DNA from 2 places in the Bacteroides graminisolvens genome. Region 2 is predicted to be linked to the other one. Evidence: riboswitches for the same ligand, from Rfam matches in the RefSeq annotation. Region 2 holds a riboswitch; the other holds the start of a gene.
What was found. A riboswitch is a leader RNA that binds a small molecule or an ion and turns the genes downstream of it on or off. The one in region 2 is predicted to bind thiamine pyrophosphate.

Region 1 (7,895 bases), 2.2 Mb from region 2:
GTTCCTTTGGTGAAGGTGGAAGAAAACATCTATTCGCTTGAGTTGTTTCACGGACCCACTCTTGCTTTCAAGGATGTTGGCGGTCGTTTTATGGCCCGGCTATTGAGCTACTTTATCCGCAAAGAAGGTCAGAAAGATGTGAACGTATTGGTTGCCACTTCGGGAGATACCGGCAGTGCAGTGGCTAATGGCTTCCTCGGTGTAGAAGGCATTCACGTTTACGTGCTTTACCCCAAAGGAAAAGTAAGTGAAATACAAGAGAAGCAGTTTACTACATTGGGACAAAATATCACAGCTCTGGAAGTTGACGGTACGTTTGACGATTGCCAGGCACTGGTGAAGTCGGCTTTTATGGATAAAGAACTGAACGATCACTTGTTGCTTACCTCGGCCAACTCCATCAATGTGGCTCGTTTCCTACCGCAGGCATTCTACTATTTCTATGCTTATGCACAACTGAAAAAGATGGGACAAGCAGACAATAAAAAGGTTGTGGTATGTGTACCAAGTGGTAACTTTGGTAATATTACAGCCGGCTTGTTTGGAAAGCAGATGGGCTTGCCTGTGTCTCGCTTCATTGCAGCCAACAATAAGAACGATATATTCTACCAGTATCTGCAAACCGGAAAATACAACCCCCGTCCGTCGGTTGCTACGATAGCCAATGCAATGGATGTGGGTGATCCCAGTAACTTTGCTCGTGTACTCGATCTGTATAAAGAATCTCACGAAGCTATCTGCCGTGATATCTCGGGAACCACCTATACTGATGAGCAAATTCGTGAAACGGTGAAAACCACTTATCAGCAAACAGGTTATTTACTTGATCCGCACGGAGCATGTGGCTTCCGTGCTTTGAAAGAAGGATTAAAGGAAGGAGAAACCGGCGTATTTCTGGAAACAGCTCATCCGGCCAAGTTCCTTGAAACAGTAGAAAGTATTATTGAAAACAAGGTAACTATTCCCGCCAAGTTGCAGGAATTTATGAAAGGAGAAAAGCAAAGCTTGCCGTTGAGTAAAGAATTTGCAGATTTTAAAGCTTATTTATTGAAACTTTAAGCACAAATCAAATATCTTTGAAATCTCGTTCGGCATATTGCCGGGCGAGATTTTTTTATGACTAGCAGGTATGAGTAACTGGAAAAATGTATTTGGCATTATATGGACGGGGCAATTATTCTCCATTCTAAGTAGCTCTATCGTTAGTTTTGCATTAATTTTATGGCTAAGCTTTGAAACAGGTTCGGCTGAAGTATTGGCTTTATCAGCTTTGGCCGCCTTGCTTCCCCAATCGGTTATTGGTTTGGTTGCGGGAGTCTATATTGATCGGTGGGACAGGAAACGAACCATGATTGCAGCCGATTCTTTCATTGCATTTTGTACACTCCTTCTTGCGGTACTTTTCTTCCTGCATATGGCCGAAATCTGGCATATCTATGTACTGTTGGCATTGCGTTCTGTCGGATCAGCTTTTCACATGCCGGCTATGCAAGCCTCTATTCCTCTATTGGCACCTGCCGATCAGCTGGGCCGTATTGCCGGTATAAACCAGATGCTCGAATCGGTGTGTAACATTGCCGGTCCAGCTTTGGGAGCTTTGTTTATCGGACTGATGGACATTAGCTATATTTTGTTGTTGGATGTAGGAGGTGCTTTGATGGCATGCTTATCACTCCTTTTCGTCCGCATACCCAATCCCGAGCAGGACGAAAATAAACGCACCGGTATCTGGATCGAATTAAAAGAAGCACTACACATCGTAAAAAAGATAAAAGGCATCACACCACTGGTACTGTTTTCGGTCTTATCTACCTTTGTCATTATGCCGGTAGCAGTCCTTTTCCCCTTGATGACATTGAAGCACTTTTCGGGAGATGCTTTTCAGATGAGTGTCGTTGAGGTTGCATGGGGTGCAGGTATGTTGTTGGGAGGTGCGGTGATGGGCGTATTCTCTATTAAAACAAATAAAGTCATCCTTATCAATCTGATGTATGTACTGATCGGGTTAAGCTTTTACTTTTCAGGCATATTACCCGAAAGCGGTTTCTGGACGTTTGTGTTCCTTACTTTGGCAGGCGGAGTAGCGGGTAGCATCTATAACGCATGCTTTATTACTGTTATTCAGATACAAATACCACCCCATATACTCGGAAGGATTTTCTCCGTTTACCTTAGTCTGGCTCTATTGCCATCCATGATCGGGCTGGTGGCTGCCGGAGCCATAGCAGATGCCATCGGATTGAGTAATATGTTTATCATTTCAGGACTTCTGCTTTGTCTTATCGGACTGTTATCGTTCGCTTTCCGTTCCATGCAGGTTTTAGGAAAACCCTTGTAGCCGTTGAACAGTCTGCTTAATAGGTGCGGAAAATAAGATATTCTCCTTTAGCCTGTATGGTAAAGCTATCGCCGGTTGTTTGGTTCAAAGTACCTTGCCACCAGTTACTGAAATCGCTGAGCGGGTATACCAATCCTTCACCTTTAATGCCTATTGCGCCAAAGTTAATGAGAGAGATCTGCTCTCCGGGTACACACTCAAAACAAGTATCACCCTGAACCGGGGTGAATACACCGTAATCAGTAGCCATTTGTACATCCGCTCCCAAATGCATGTAATCCATTAGCAAACTAATGTTTCCTAGTGTGTGATCTTCCCGCTTGCCGGTGGCTCCAAGAATCAGAAGATGATTCCTTTGCTGTTGCAGACAATAAGCGACCGCCTTTGTCTGGTCATTTGTTTCCTGGTCAGTACTCGTGATAAGTATCTTTTTGAACCGTTCACGATTTTTGGGCGATATGGAATCACCGTCGCCAATTATAATAGAGGGAGTGTTGCCACGGCAGATATAGTCGTCTGCTGCACCGTCACAACAAACTACAAAGCTTGCCTGCTGCAACAATCCGGCCGGAAGCGGATGAGAAGGATATTCGCCATTGGCCAGAATAACTGTTTCAATGAGAGAATTGCTACGAAGTAAAGGGTAGTATTTCATGCTGAAATCATTTTCTTCCATTTAAAGTAGCCAAAGATAGCTATAACTGCGTAAAGACCGTATAGAAAAGCCGTAAAATCAAGTCCTTTATAGATGTATAGCCCGCAACTGACTGCATCAACAGCAATCCATGCCAGCCATTGTTCCACATACTTCCTTGCCAGCAGCCACATGCCTACAATGCTGAGTGCGGTGGTGAAACTATCCAGCCAGGGAACCGTGCTGTCGGTGAAATTCACCAAAATCCATCCGATGGCCCAAAATGCCACCACAAAAACCAATGCAAGTGGTAAGTACACACGTAGCGGTGTATACGTTACAGGTAGCTCTTTCTTATTACCTCCGCCCCGTTGCCAGATAATCCATCCGTAAACAGCTGCCAGCAAGTAATACACATTAATTCCTGAGTCGGCATAGAGTCCCGCCTCGTAATAAACAAAGATGTAGATAGCAGGCATGATGACGCCTGCTATCCATAAATAAATACTCGCCTTATACTCCAGCCATAAGTAGAGTAAGCCGATAACCGTTCCTGCTATTTCAAGGTAATCCATTAAAAACGAAGAGTTAAGTTGGCCATTACGTTAGTACCCGCCTGAGCTGCATAACCTGCGTAGTTGTAACGTATGGCTTGGTTGTTATCCATGTAATATCCGCTACCTGCATACCCATTGTTTTCATACTCTTCGTTGAATAAGTTGTAGATGGTAAAACCTACACTGGCCGATTTGGTGTGAGCCAGTTTGAAACGATAAGCCACATTCAGGTTACTTACAAAATAGGCATCGAGAATGTGCTCATCCTGTTTGGCATTACTCATGTATTGTTTGCTCACGTATTGCGATTGCAAACCGGCTTCCAAGTTCTTATAGTTGAAGCTGAACAAATTATTTAGAATCAAATCAGGTGAAAAGGCAATTGGTGTATCACCGTGTTTTATCTCAATAGGATTCTTTTCTTCGTTTTCGTACAATAGCTCGGTAAAGTTTTGTACCCGGTTTTTGCTTAACGTTCCGTTGATGTCCCATCGTACATATTTACCTAATTTCACTCCCAGCATCAGCTCAACACCCATTCGATAGCTGTTGGGTACATTGGCTGCCATTGGTTCTCCTATCTCATTCTGTTCGCCGGTCAGCACCAACTGATCTTTGTAATCCATGTAGTACAAGTTAGCACCTGCGGTGAGCCAGCTGTTAGCAAAGGTGTATCCCAATTCATAATCGAGCAGTCGTTCCGCTTGGGGATGTTCAGCCGCTTTACCATCCGTATAATTGTTACGGGTTGGTTCCTTCTGAGCAACAGAGAATGAAGCATAAGCCCGGTTGTTCTGATTGATTTGCCAGTTGATACCAGCTTTTGGATTGAGGAAGTCGAATGTTTCATCAACATTTAGTTTCTGCATTGCTGCCGTATTCCAATCCCAATTATCATTTGCTCCTTTTATCTGGTAATTGATGTGACGATACTGTACGTCACCATACAAACTGAGGTGTTTATTAACACTGTAATCAGCCTTCAAATACAGATTCCCGTCGGTCTTTTTCCCGTTATTACGATAATACTCCTGTTCCGGGTTCAATGCACCGACGTAGTTCCTTACCCAAATAACCTTTCCGAAGTGATCACCGTCATACTTATTCCATCCTCCGCCAAGAACAGCATTCAGCTGATCTGTTTTATAATTGAGCGAAAAGATAGCCCCGTAAAAGTCATTGTCCATCTTCTTTTGACGTATCAAATCGCTTTTTTCTATTGTTACTCCATCTACAATGTATGGCTTCAGTCCGTATTCAACTAACTTTCGTCCGGTTTTGTATTCCTGATAATACCCATTGCCGGGAGTGTAATGCAAACCTCCGTTCAAACTCCACGAAGGAGAAAGCGTGTGATTAACCAATAACTGGTAATGCGTTTGATGATAATTGTCGGTCTGATCATCATAATAAGCCACTTTTCCATTGGCATCTGTATAAGCTCCGGCAGGATTGTAGCGGCGTCCGTAGTTCTTCATATCCTCTTTCGAAGCATAATACCAGGCATGATATGTTTTCTCCAATCCGCTGAAAGTAATCAGTTTGATTAACGTGTTATCAGTGAAATACGCTCCCTGAAGGAAGTACGAATACAAATCCACCGAAGCCCTATCAATGTAGCCGTCGGTTCCGATGTTCGATAAACGTGCATCGAAAGCAAAATGCTTATTGATTAGTCCTGTGCCCACTTTCACGGTTTCCTTGTGCGTATTGAACGAACCATACGCACCATTAAATTCCGCATACGGCTGCATGGAAACCCCTTCGGTTTGCATGCTTACACTACCGCCAAAAGCTCCGGCACCGTTTGTTGACGATCCGGCACCACGTTGCACCTGAATATCTTTGAGTGAAGATGCAAAGTCGGGCATGTTCACCCAAAACACGGTGTGGCTCTCGGCGTCATTCATGGGAATACCGTTGGCCGTTACGTTGATACGTGTGCCGTCCGTTCCGCGAATACGTAACGATGTATACCCAATACCCGCTCCTGCATCCGAGGTGGTAAGAACCGAAGGTGTCAAACTCAGCAGATAAGGAATGTCCACACCCGAGTTCTGCTTATTTATTTGGTCTTTACTGATGTTTGTAAAAGCCATCGGTGTTTTGGCGGTGGCACGCGTTGATACAACCTCTACTTCCTGGAGGTTCACTTGTTTGAGACTGTCGTTTTGTACTTTCTGTGCAAAACTCATGGAGCCGGAAATAGCTATCCCGACCAGCATTAAAGCTCTCTTTTTCATTTTAAATAAAAAATTAAATTAAACAGAAAAGGGGACTTTTCTATTTTATCCCTCCGCCGGCATTATCCGGATCAGGTTAATGGGTATGATCTCAGCCCGTTTTATTAAGGCACCCCTCTTATTGAAATCTACTGCAAAAGTAACGCTTTTAAGTTAGAATGGTTCTATGTAATTGCAAATTTAACGATTCAACACCTCTATAACTTGTTGAATGTATAAGCCATGCATCCTTTTTCTGAGTTGACGCGAACCAGATAGACTCCGTTCTTTAGGCCACTCATTGGTATGGTTATTTCGCCCGCTACCATGGGTTTGTTAACTAGCACCAAACGTCCGTTTGTATCGGATATGTAGATGGATTTAATACAAGATTCGGCTTTTATGCAGATACGATCAGTTTTAGGATTGGAATAAATTCGAATATCAGCACCGGTTTCTGCCATATTCTCATTGGGAGTATTGCCAATAATCAGGAAGGAACTCTTGAAACCACTTGCAGCTACTAACCCATTGCCAGACGGCTCTTGAGCGGATAGTTTCCATCCGCCGGCGAGAAGTAAAAGTATGAGAGCTATTTTTTTCATACTACAATGACATGCAATAGGTTAAACAAAAATAATTATATGTTTCGGCCAAAGATAGAAGATTGATTCATTATATCCAACTAAAAAAACATAAAAAGTTCTTTTATGATGATAAATAGTTTCCAAAGCATGGTAATTGCATATTTATATGTCAATGAGATGTCGGAAGCTGTTTTTAGGGGGTGTTCTCCATTAAATTTATGTATTTATAAAAATAACCCCCTAAAAATTAGGGGGTTATTAGGAAAAACATATAATTTTGCGGCAACAACCAATAAAAAAGAGACCCTATATGTCTAAAATGCGTTTTTTTGCTCTTCAAGAGCTGGCAAACAGGAAACCCGCAGAGGTAACCAATCCATCGAACAAACTGTCTGACTACTATGCGTCACACGTGTTCGACCGTAAAAAGATGCAGGAATACCTTCCTCGTGAAGCGTTCAACGCCGTGCTGAATGCTGTAGAGAAAGGTACCCCCATTAGTCGCGAAATGGCCGACTTGATTGCTAACGGCATGAAAAGCTGGGCTAAAAGTTTCAATGTAACTCACTACACACACTGGTTTCAGCCACTAACCGACGGAACAGCCGAAAAACATGACGGTTTTATTGAGTTTGGTGATGATACCGAAGTGATTGAGCGCTTCTCGGGCAAGCTGCTTATTCAGCAAGAACCCGATGCTTCTTCCTTTCCAAACGGAGGAATACGAAATACATTCGAAGCGCGTGGTTACACCGCTTGGGACGTCTCTTCTCCCGCATTTATTGTTGATTCTACTTTGTGTATTCCTACCGTATTTATATCGTATACGGGTGATGCACTTGATTATAAAACACCACTGCTGAAAGCATTGGCAGCTGTTGATAAGGCGGCAACCGATGTATGTCAGCTATTCGATAAAAACATAGCCCGTGTTTATACCAACCTGGGTTGGGAACAAGAATATTTCTTGGTAGACAGTGCCTTGTTTAATGCCCGTCCCGACCTTTGTCTGACCGGCAGAACGCTGATGGGACACTCGTCGGCTAAGGATCAGCAGTTGGAAGATCACTATTTTGGTTCTATACCACCTCGCGTAACTGCCTTTATGAAAGAACTGGAACTGGAGTGCCACAAATTAGGTATTCCGGTTAAAACCCGCCACAACGAAGTAGCGCCCAATCAGTTTGAGTTGGCGCCCATCTTTGAGAATGCCAACATAGCGAATGACCATAACCAGTTGGTCATGGATTTGATGAAACGCATCGCTCAGAAACACAAATTTAACGTATTGTTTCACGAAAAGCCTTTCAGCGGCATTAACGGTTCCGGTAAGCACTGCAACTGGTCGCTTTGTACAGACAACGGCATCAACCTCTTTGCACCCGGTAAAAATCCGAAAGGCAATATGCTCTTCATTACCTTTATTGTCAACGTGCTGATGATGGTTTATAAGAATCAAGACCTGCTTCGTGCGTCAATATCCAGTGCCAGCAACTGCTATCGCTTGGGAGCCAACGAAGCACCGCCCGCCATTCTTTCCATCTTCTTAGGAAAGCA
Region 2 (7,895 bases):
AAAATGCTCGTATAAAAAGCTCTCACGGTTGTGTACCAAACACCATTTTGACATGATACTACCTCCGCGTGACACGATTCCGGTCAGTCGTTTCTCCGCCAAGTAAACATTTTGCAAACGAATACCGGCGTGTATGGTAAAGTAATCGACTCCTTGCTCGCACTGTTCCAACAGTGTGTCCCGGTATATTTCCCACGTAAGATCTTCCACTTTACCATTCACCTTTTCCAGTGCCTGATAAATAGGGACAGTGCCCACCGGTACCGGACAGTTTCGGATAATCCATTCGCGTGTTTCATGAATATTGGCTCCGGTTGAAAGATCCATTAAGGTATCACCGCCCCATTTACAGCTCCAAATAGCCTTTTCAACTTCCTCCTCCATGCTCGAAGAGGTAGCCGAATTCCCAATATTGGTATTAATCTTCACCAAAAAATTACGTCCGATAATCATAGGTTCCGCTTCCGGATGATTGATATTGGCAGGAATCACAGCCCGTCCGGCAGCGATCTCATCTCGTACAAACTCGGGAGTAATGTGCGTATCAATACCCAGTTGGTCGCAGTTCATGTTTTCACGGATGGCCACGTATTCCATTTCGGGCGTAATCATTCCGCAACGAGCGTAGTATAGTTGAGTAATTTGCTTACCAGCAGCCGCCACATAAGGTGGAACCGTGTTTTTAAACCGAAGCGTATCCAAAAAAGAGTCTTTCAGACGCATACGTCCGTACTCAGAAGTGATCTCTTCTAGTTGTACAATATCATCATTACACCGAATAAAACGTTCGCGTATGCGGGGCAAGCCTCTTTCCAAATCAATGCAAACATCAGGATCGCTGTAAGCGCCACTGGTATCGTATAAGTAAACATCCTGATTTTGAACCAGTTCTTTTTTCCCATCTTTAACCGTTACGGTTGGCATTTGTTCAACTTTACGCATACCCACGTGTAAATCAGGGTAGTGGGTCCCTGTCATATATACTTTTTCCGATGCTGGAAATTCAATTCTATTTTTCATCTTTATAGGTTTATTTCGTTTTTGTCACGTTAAACAATACGCTTCATTTAATCCAGAAATGCGGTAAGTGGTGAACTGGCATCTGCCAAGATTCCCGTCATACCCGGACCTGCTTCAAACGCTCTTTGTCCGGCAATAACTGCCTCTTTGAATGCAACAGCCATGGCTACCGGATTGCCTGCTACAGCTATAGCCGTATTAACCAATACAGCCGAAGCCCCCATTTCCATGGCTTCGGCAGCATGGCTGGGCACACCGATACCGGCATCTACCACCACAGGAACGTTAGCCTGTTCAATGATGATACGAAGGAAGTCACGTGTTTGTAACCCCATATTGGTACCAATGGGAGCGCCCAACGGCATCACAACAGCCGCACCTGCCTCTTCCAGACGTTTGCAAAACACAGGATCGGCCTGACAGTAGGGGAGTACTACGAATCCCAGTTTCACGAGTTCTTCCGTGGCCTTTAATGTTTCAATAGGATCGGGCAGCAAGTAACGCGGATCAGGATGAATTTCCAGCTTTAACCAATTGGTACCAAAGGCTTCACGTGCCATTTGTGCTGCAAAGACAGCCTCTTCGGCATTGCGTGCGCCCGATGTATTAGGTAGCAGTCCGATACCCGGATGCACAATGTGTTTCAGCATGTCATCTTCCTGATTATCCATGTCGATTCGTTTCATTGCCACTGTGACCAGTTGTGTGCCCGAAGCCAGAATAGCTTCTTCCATCAGTTCATTCGAACTAAATTTTCCCGTTCCCAAGAACAGACGGGAGGTAAACTCTCTCCCTGCAATTGTAAGTTTCTTCATTGTATTCATTTCTTTAAACGTATGTTTTTCACTACATGGTAAGTATGCGTTTTATCTCAGCAGCCGGATCATGTGCTTGTAGAATGGCGCCACTCATGGCAATACCTTCTATGCCGGTTGCCAGTATAGCCGGAATATCTTCCACGGTGATACCGCCAATAGCTACCGCCGGTAAAATAATACCGGCTTCAATCATTTGTTGTTTGATGTTACGATACCCCTCCAGTCCCAGAACAGGACTCAGGTTCTTTTTGGTCGTAGTAAAACGAAACGGTCCGATGCCCAGGTAATCGGCCCCTGCTTCGTAATGTCGCTTCACATCCTCAAAGGTGTTAGCTGTACCACCAATGATAAAGCCTTCACCCAACAGTTTACGAGCTTCCTCAATGGGCATGTCATTCTTACCTAAGTGCACACCATCGGCCTTCACTTCACGAGCTACCTCAACATAGTCATCAATGATGAGCAATGCATGGTGGTTTTCACAAGCCTTTTTTAGCTCTTCAGCCAATTGCCGCACCGTTTCAACAGCTACATCTTTCATGCGCAGTTGAATCCATTTACAGCCGGCTTCCAAAGCCATAAAAGCCCCTTCACGATACGAAAACTGTTCCGTCTCGTGGGTAATAAATTGTAGACTGGCCATGTGTTATCCTCCGCAGGCTGCCTTGATGATCACTACTTCATCTTTTTCAGTTAATGAAAAGGTTTTCCACTGTGTACGAGGAATTAATTGTTTGTTCACAGCCACCGCCATTCCTGTGGACAAGATGTTGAGCCCACTAATGAGCTGTTCCAGTGTAGCTGATTCGGAAATCACTGTTGCTTTGTTGTTGACTATTACCTCCATTATTTTCAGTATTAAATAGATGTAAAAACAAAGCGTAGCGCCTGTTAAAAGAAGAGTTTACATAAGAAAAGAAAAATAACAATTCCCTGCGTCAGTATTATCTGCATCAGGTTCGTAGGGTATAATCTCAGCCTTTAGGGCACCCCTTTGTCTTTACAGCGGACAAAGTAAAACAAAATAATTGAGAAACCCTATTGAAAAAGTAATTTTTCGGAGATAAATAAAAAGACTATGCTTTTCTATCCGCTTGTGTAAACGGATGCGAGAACACAAAACGTGCTCCGTCAGTGTATGCGCGATCAATCCAGATATCACCTCCCATATAATTAATGGTAAGTTTACAAATGGAGAGCCCTAGTCCCGTGCCCTGAATAAATTCATCTAGCTTTTCGAAACGTTTAAATACATCCCGATGTTTCTCGGCAGGAATGCCACGACCGGTATCTGTGACAGAAACCAGCACACATTTATCTTCAACATCTTTTTCAAATCCTATGGTAATTTTACCTCCGGGAGGAGTAAATTTCAAGGCATTATTTACCAGGTTAATTACAATTTGCTGTAAGCGCAACGGATCCGTTTCAATGATCAGTGACTCATCAGAAAAACTGGTAACTATCGCTACTTGTTTTTCTTGCGACAAGCGTTGCGTTTGAACAACCATATCGCTCAGTGTAGCCGCCAAATCACGTATTTCATAATTGAACTTCAATCGACCCGATTCCAGTCTAGAAATGTCAAGTACATCACTAATGAGTTGCAACAGTAAATCTGAATTGGTTTGAATGATCTTGGCATATTCCTTTTGTTCCTCCGTGGCACAATCATTTTCAACCAATAAGCTGGTGAACCCCACTATGGCATTAAGAGGCGTACGAATTTCATGACTCATGTTAGACACAAAAGCACTCTTCATGAGGTTAGCTTCTTCGGCCAATTCTTTGGCATGACGTAAGTCGGCTTCTGATTTTTCCAGCTTAGCCTTATCGTGTCTAAGCTCTTCATTCAAAGAAGCCATGTTATTTTTCAGAGCTTTCATTTTAAAGTAATAGTACAAGCTGGTAACCAGACCCAATACTAACGTAATGAAAACCAAGAATAAAGTTTCTATTTCTTTCTTGTAAACCACAAAGAAAGGAGGGATGTGGTTAATCAGAATTGAATTTTCGGGTAACAGTGAGGACTTTATTTTGAACTCTTTGATCTTTTGATCATCAAACCTGTATTCATTGCGCAAAGTAATCATTTCGGGAGCCTTGACTTCTTTTTTGTCAAGCACCTCATAGGCCTTAAAGCCAAGTCTTCTGCCAATTCCTTCAATATGAGGCATGTATCCGCCAATAGCCCAATGCCCCATACCAGTGCCTGTCAGCGAAAATACCGGTATATGTGGTTGTACAAATTGAAAAGCAGTTGCAGCATTATTCACGTAAGACATCTTCAAACTGTCTATCCGCCACATGGCAAGCAACAACACACTGTTGTGAGGAACCTCATGCAAAGCCTCTACAGCCTGATCCAGGTTCTTTTTTCTTCCGTCAATGTAAATAGGATGAATCTCCCGAATTTTCTTTAGTTCTTTCCTTATGTACGCATAATGTGCCAGGCCATAGTAAGTATTATCTGTCAATATGGCCAAATGATTGTTTTTAGGATAAAGTGTGCGAATCAGTTCTATGTTTTTAATCACATCGTGATTACTGGCAACAGCCATCTTCACATTTACACTGTGCATTTGCTCGTACATGTCCACAGACTGCGGTTCGTAATCAGTGAGAGAAATAGAATCGTTCGGAATCAAGAAACCATTGCGGGAAGCCATAGCAAACATCACCGGCACCTTGTTATATTCGGGATCGTTCAATTTCAGGAAAGAGTTCCAAGCCTCACCACCCAATAATATAATCATGGCAACATTAGGATGCTTATCAAGAAGCCGTTTCAGTCTATGAGGCCATTCATACGCTTCATCAAGCCCCATGCAGTTCATGTTTTCAATAACTACGGAACAATTTCCGCCCAGATTGCGGTAAGTGTCAATGAATTCGGCTATGTTTTCGGAGGTGTAGCGTGTATCGGAGTGGTATGCGCTGATAAAAAGAATCTCTTTACTATCTTTTATTTGATCTTTTACAACTGTCAAGTCATGCGCCTTGATAGCTATCAAACAGAAAAACAGTAAAAATATTACCAGAAGAAATCGCTGTACTTGATCTTTATAAACAAACTTCATAGACATCAGATATTATACAGGCCGCAAAGGTATAAAAAAACACAGACATTAAAATCAATATCTGTGTTTTATTTGTTTCAACGCCACGCTTTTAGTAAAGCGGTGTGAGTCAAGCCTTAAAAGCGGCTTCCTACAACGTCCCAGTCAACAATACTCCAAAGAGCATTGATGTGGTCGGCACGGCGGTTTTGATAATCCAAGTAATAAGAGTGTTCCCATACGTCAAACCCTAGTAACGGTTTCAGTCCTGCACGCACCGGGTTACTTCCGTTGGCTTCTTTTGTAATTACCAGTTTACCGCTCTTATCAACAGAAAGCCATGCCCATCCTGAGCCAAACAGGCCAACAGAGGCAGCAGTAAACTCTTTCTTGAAATTATCAAAACTGCCGAAATCTTTCACAATAGCCTCGGCTAGTTTGCCTACCGGTTCGCTATGAGCAGGTTTCGGAGCAAATTGTGTGAAGTACAGTTCGTGATTCAAAACTTGTCCGGCATTGTTAAATACAGCGCCATCGGGAGCAGTTTTTACAATTTCTTCCACACTTTTTCCTTCAAATTCCGTACCCGGAACAAGGCTATTTAAGTTATTTACATAAGCCTGCAGGTGTTTACCGTAGTGAAACTCAATTGTCTGCTGGCTGATTACAGGTTCCAATGCATTGGTTGCATAAGGAAGCGTCGGCATATTATAAGTCATAGTCATAAATATTAAAGACATTAATAATGTATTCATAAGCTCAATGTTTAATCGTGATTGAAACTTTGATTATAATAACGCCATATTTATAAAAAGGTTCGCCAGTATTACAACTTTCTTATATCTTTGCGTATCAAAACAGATAGAAACACTTCATCATGCAAGATAATTACTTGGAAGAACTCAATGAAAGCCAACGTGCTGCCGTACTCTACAATGACGGACCTTCTCTCGTTATTGCAGGTGCCGGTTCAGGCAAGACGCGCGTGCTGACATACAAAATAGCCTGGTTGCTGAGCAGCGGTTACCGTGCAAGCAACATATTGGCACTTACCTTTACCAATAAAGCCGCCCGTGAGATGAAAGAACGTATTGCCCGTCAGGTAGGAGCAGAAGCTGCCCGATACCTCTGGATGGGAACCTTTCATTCCGTATTTGCCCGCATTCTACGTGCCGAAGCAGAACATCTGGGGTTTAACTCGCGGTTTACCATTTATGATTCGGCAGATAGTAAAAGTCTCATCCGTTCCATACTCAAAGAAATGGGACTTGATGAAAAGACTTACAAGCCCGGTACCGTACAAGCCCGTATCTCTAATGCTAAGAATCATTTGGTTTCTCCTGCCAGCTATGCTGCCAACAAAGAAGCCTGTGAAGCCGATGCGGCAACTAAAATGCCCGCCATACGTGAAGTGTACCAACGATATTGGGAACGCTGCCGACAGGCCGGAGCAATGGATTTTGATGATCTGTTATTCTACACCTGGATACTGTTTCAGAAGCATCCTGATGTGCTGGCACGCTACCGCGAGCAGTTCCGTTACGTGTTGGTCGACGAGTATCAGGATACCAATTATGCACAACACAGCATTGTGCAACAATTGGCCGGCGAACATCAACACATTTGTGTGGTGGGTGATGATGCCCAAAGTATTTATTCTTTCCGTGGTGCCGACATTGATAACATTCTCTATTTTACCAAGATCTATCCCAATACCCGCGTATTTAAGCTGGAACAAAACTACCGCTCCACACAAACCATAGTGTGTGCGGCCAACAGTCTCATTGAAAAAAACCAGCGGCAAATACGCAAAGAGGTCTTCTCTGAAAAGGAAAGAGGGGAGGCCATCGGTGTATTTCAGGCCTATTCTGACGTTGAAGAGGGCGACATTGTGATTAACAAAATCAAAGATCTTCGCCGCCGTCACGACTATGAATACAGTGATTTTGCCATTTTGTACCGTACCAATGCTCAGAGCCGTATTTTTGAAGAGACCTTGCGGAAAAACGGAATGCCTTATAAAATTTATGGCGGACTTTCATTTTACCAGCGTAAAGAGATCAAAGATGTGGTGGCATACTTCCGTGTAACGGTAAATCCGGCTGATGAAGAGGCTTTCAAACGTATCATTAACTACCCGGCAAGGGGAATCGGTGATACCACTCTGGGTAAAATAATTGAGGCGGCAACGGGAAATAATACCAGCTTGTGGAATGTATTGTGTGATCCGCTGGCGTATCAGCTCTCTATAAATAAAGGTACTCATACCAAGTTGCAGGAGTTTCGTGAACTCATTGAATCGTTCCGTGATCGCCTAGGTACAGACAATGCCTATCAGATAGGTACTGATATCATCCGCCGTTCAGGTATTATGACCGATATACATGCCGATAATTCTCCCGAAAGCTTGAGCCGACAAGAAAATATTGAGGAGTTGGTAAACGGTCTGCAGGATTTTTGTGCCCTGCGTATGGAAGAGGGTAGTACAGACATCAGCTTGTCGGACTACCTGTCGGACATAGCCTTGCTTACCGATCAGGATTCCGACAAAGATAACGAAGGGGCTAAGGTGGTACTCATGACCGTACACTCAGCCAAGGGACTTGAATTCCGTAACGTTTTTGTAGTAGGTATGGAAGAGAATCTATTTCCCGGAAGCATGGCGGGAGATTCCCCCCGTGCCATGGAAGAAGAACGCCGTTTGTTTTATGTGGCCATTACCCGTGCCGAGGAACATTGCTTCTTGTCATATGCTCGCACTCGTTTCCGTTACGGAAAGATGGAATTTGGCACACCCAGCAGGTTCTTACGTGACATTGATACCTGTTTTCTGGATTTACCGCACGAAGCAGGCATCGGTCACAAAGTGGACGAAGGGGCTGCTCGTTTCCGGAAAGAAGAAGTACGGCAGCAAATACGTCCCCGAGCACAGGTTATTGCACCAACGCTGCCCCGCAACCTTAAAAAGGTAGCAAGCAGCAGTGCAGAAAACCAGTCG

Region 1: another riboswitch for thiamine pyrophosphate. It lies ahead of ACKPCE_RS02355 (TonB-dependent receptor); the one in region 2 lies ahead of thiS (sulfur carrier protein ThiS).

What each region holds. Positions count from the first base shown of each region.
Region 1 covers NZ_OY762556.1:566,456-574,350, reverse strand. The annotation lists gene thrC (threonine synthase) at 1-1,059, shown strand, start outside; gene ACKPCE_RS02370 (MFS transporter) at 1,130-2,338, shown strand; gene ACKPCE_RS02365 (thiamine diphosphokinase) at 2,355-2,993, opposite strand; gene pnuC (nicotinamide riboside transporter PnuC) at 2,990-3,547, opposite strand; gene ACKPCE_RS02355 (TonB-dependent receptor) at 3,547-5,772, opposite strand; TPP riboswitch at 5,804-5,899, opposite strand; gene ACKPCE_RS02350 (T9SS type A sorting domain-containing protein) at 5,970-6,356, opposite strand; gene ACKPCE_RS02345 (hypothetical protein) at 6,462-6,656, shown strand; gene ACKPCE_RS02340 (glutamine synthetase III family protein) at 6,649-7,895, shown strand, end outside.
Region 2 covers NZ_OY762556.1:2,810,526-2,818,420, reverse strand. The annotation lists gene thiC (phosphomethylpyrimidine synthase ThiC) at 1-1,020, opposite strand, end outside; gene ACKPCE_RS11995 (thiazole synthase) at 1,068-1,835, opposite strand; gene ACKPCE_RS11990 (thiamine phosphate synthase) at 1,867-2,481, opposite strand; gene thiS (sulfur carrier protein ThiS) at 2,485-2,685, opposite strand; TPP riboswitch at 2,751-2,842, opposite strand; gene ACKPCE_RS11980 (sensor histidine kinase) at 2,915-4,918, opposite strand; gene ACKPCE_RS11975 (superoxide dismutase) at 5,035-5,652, opposite strand; gene ACKPCE_RS11970 (ATP-dependent helicase) at 5,775-7,895, shown strand, end outside.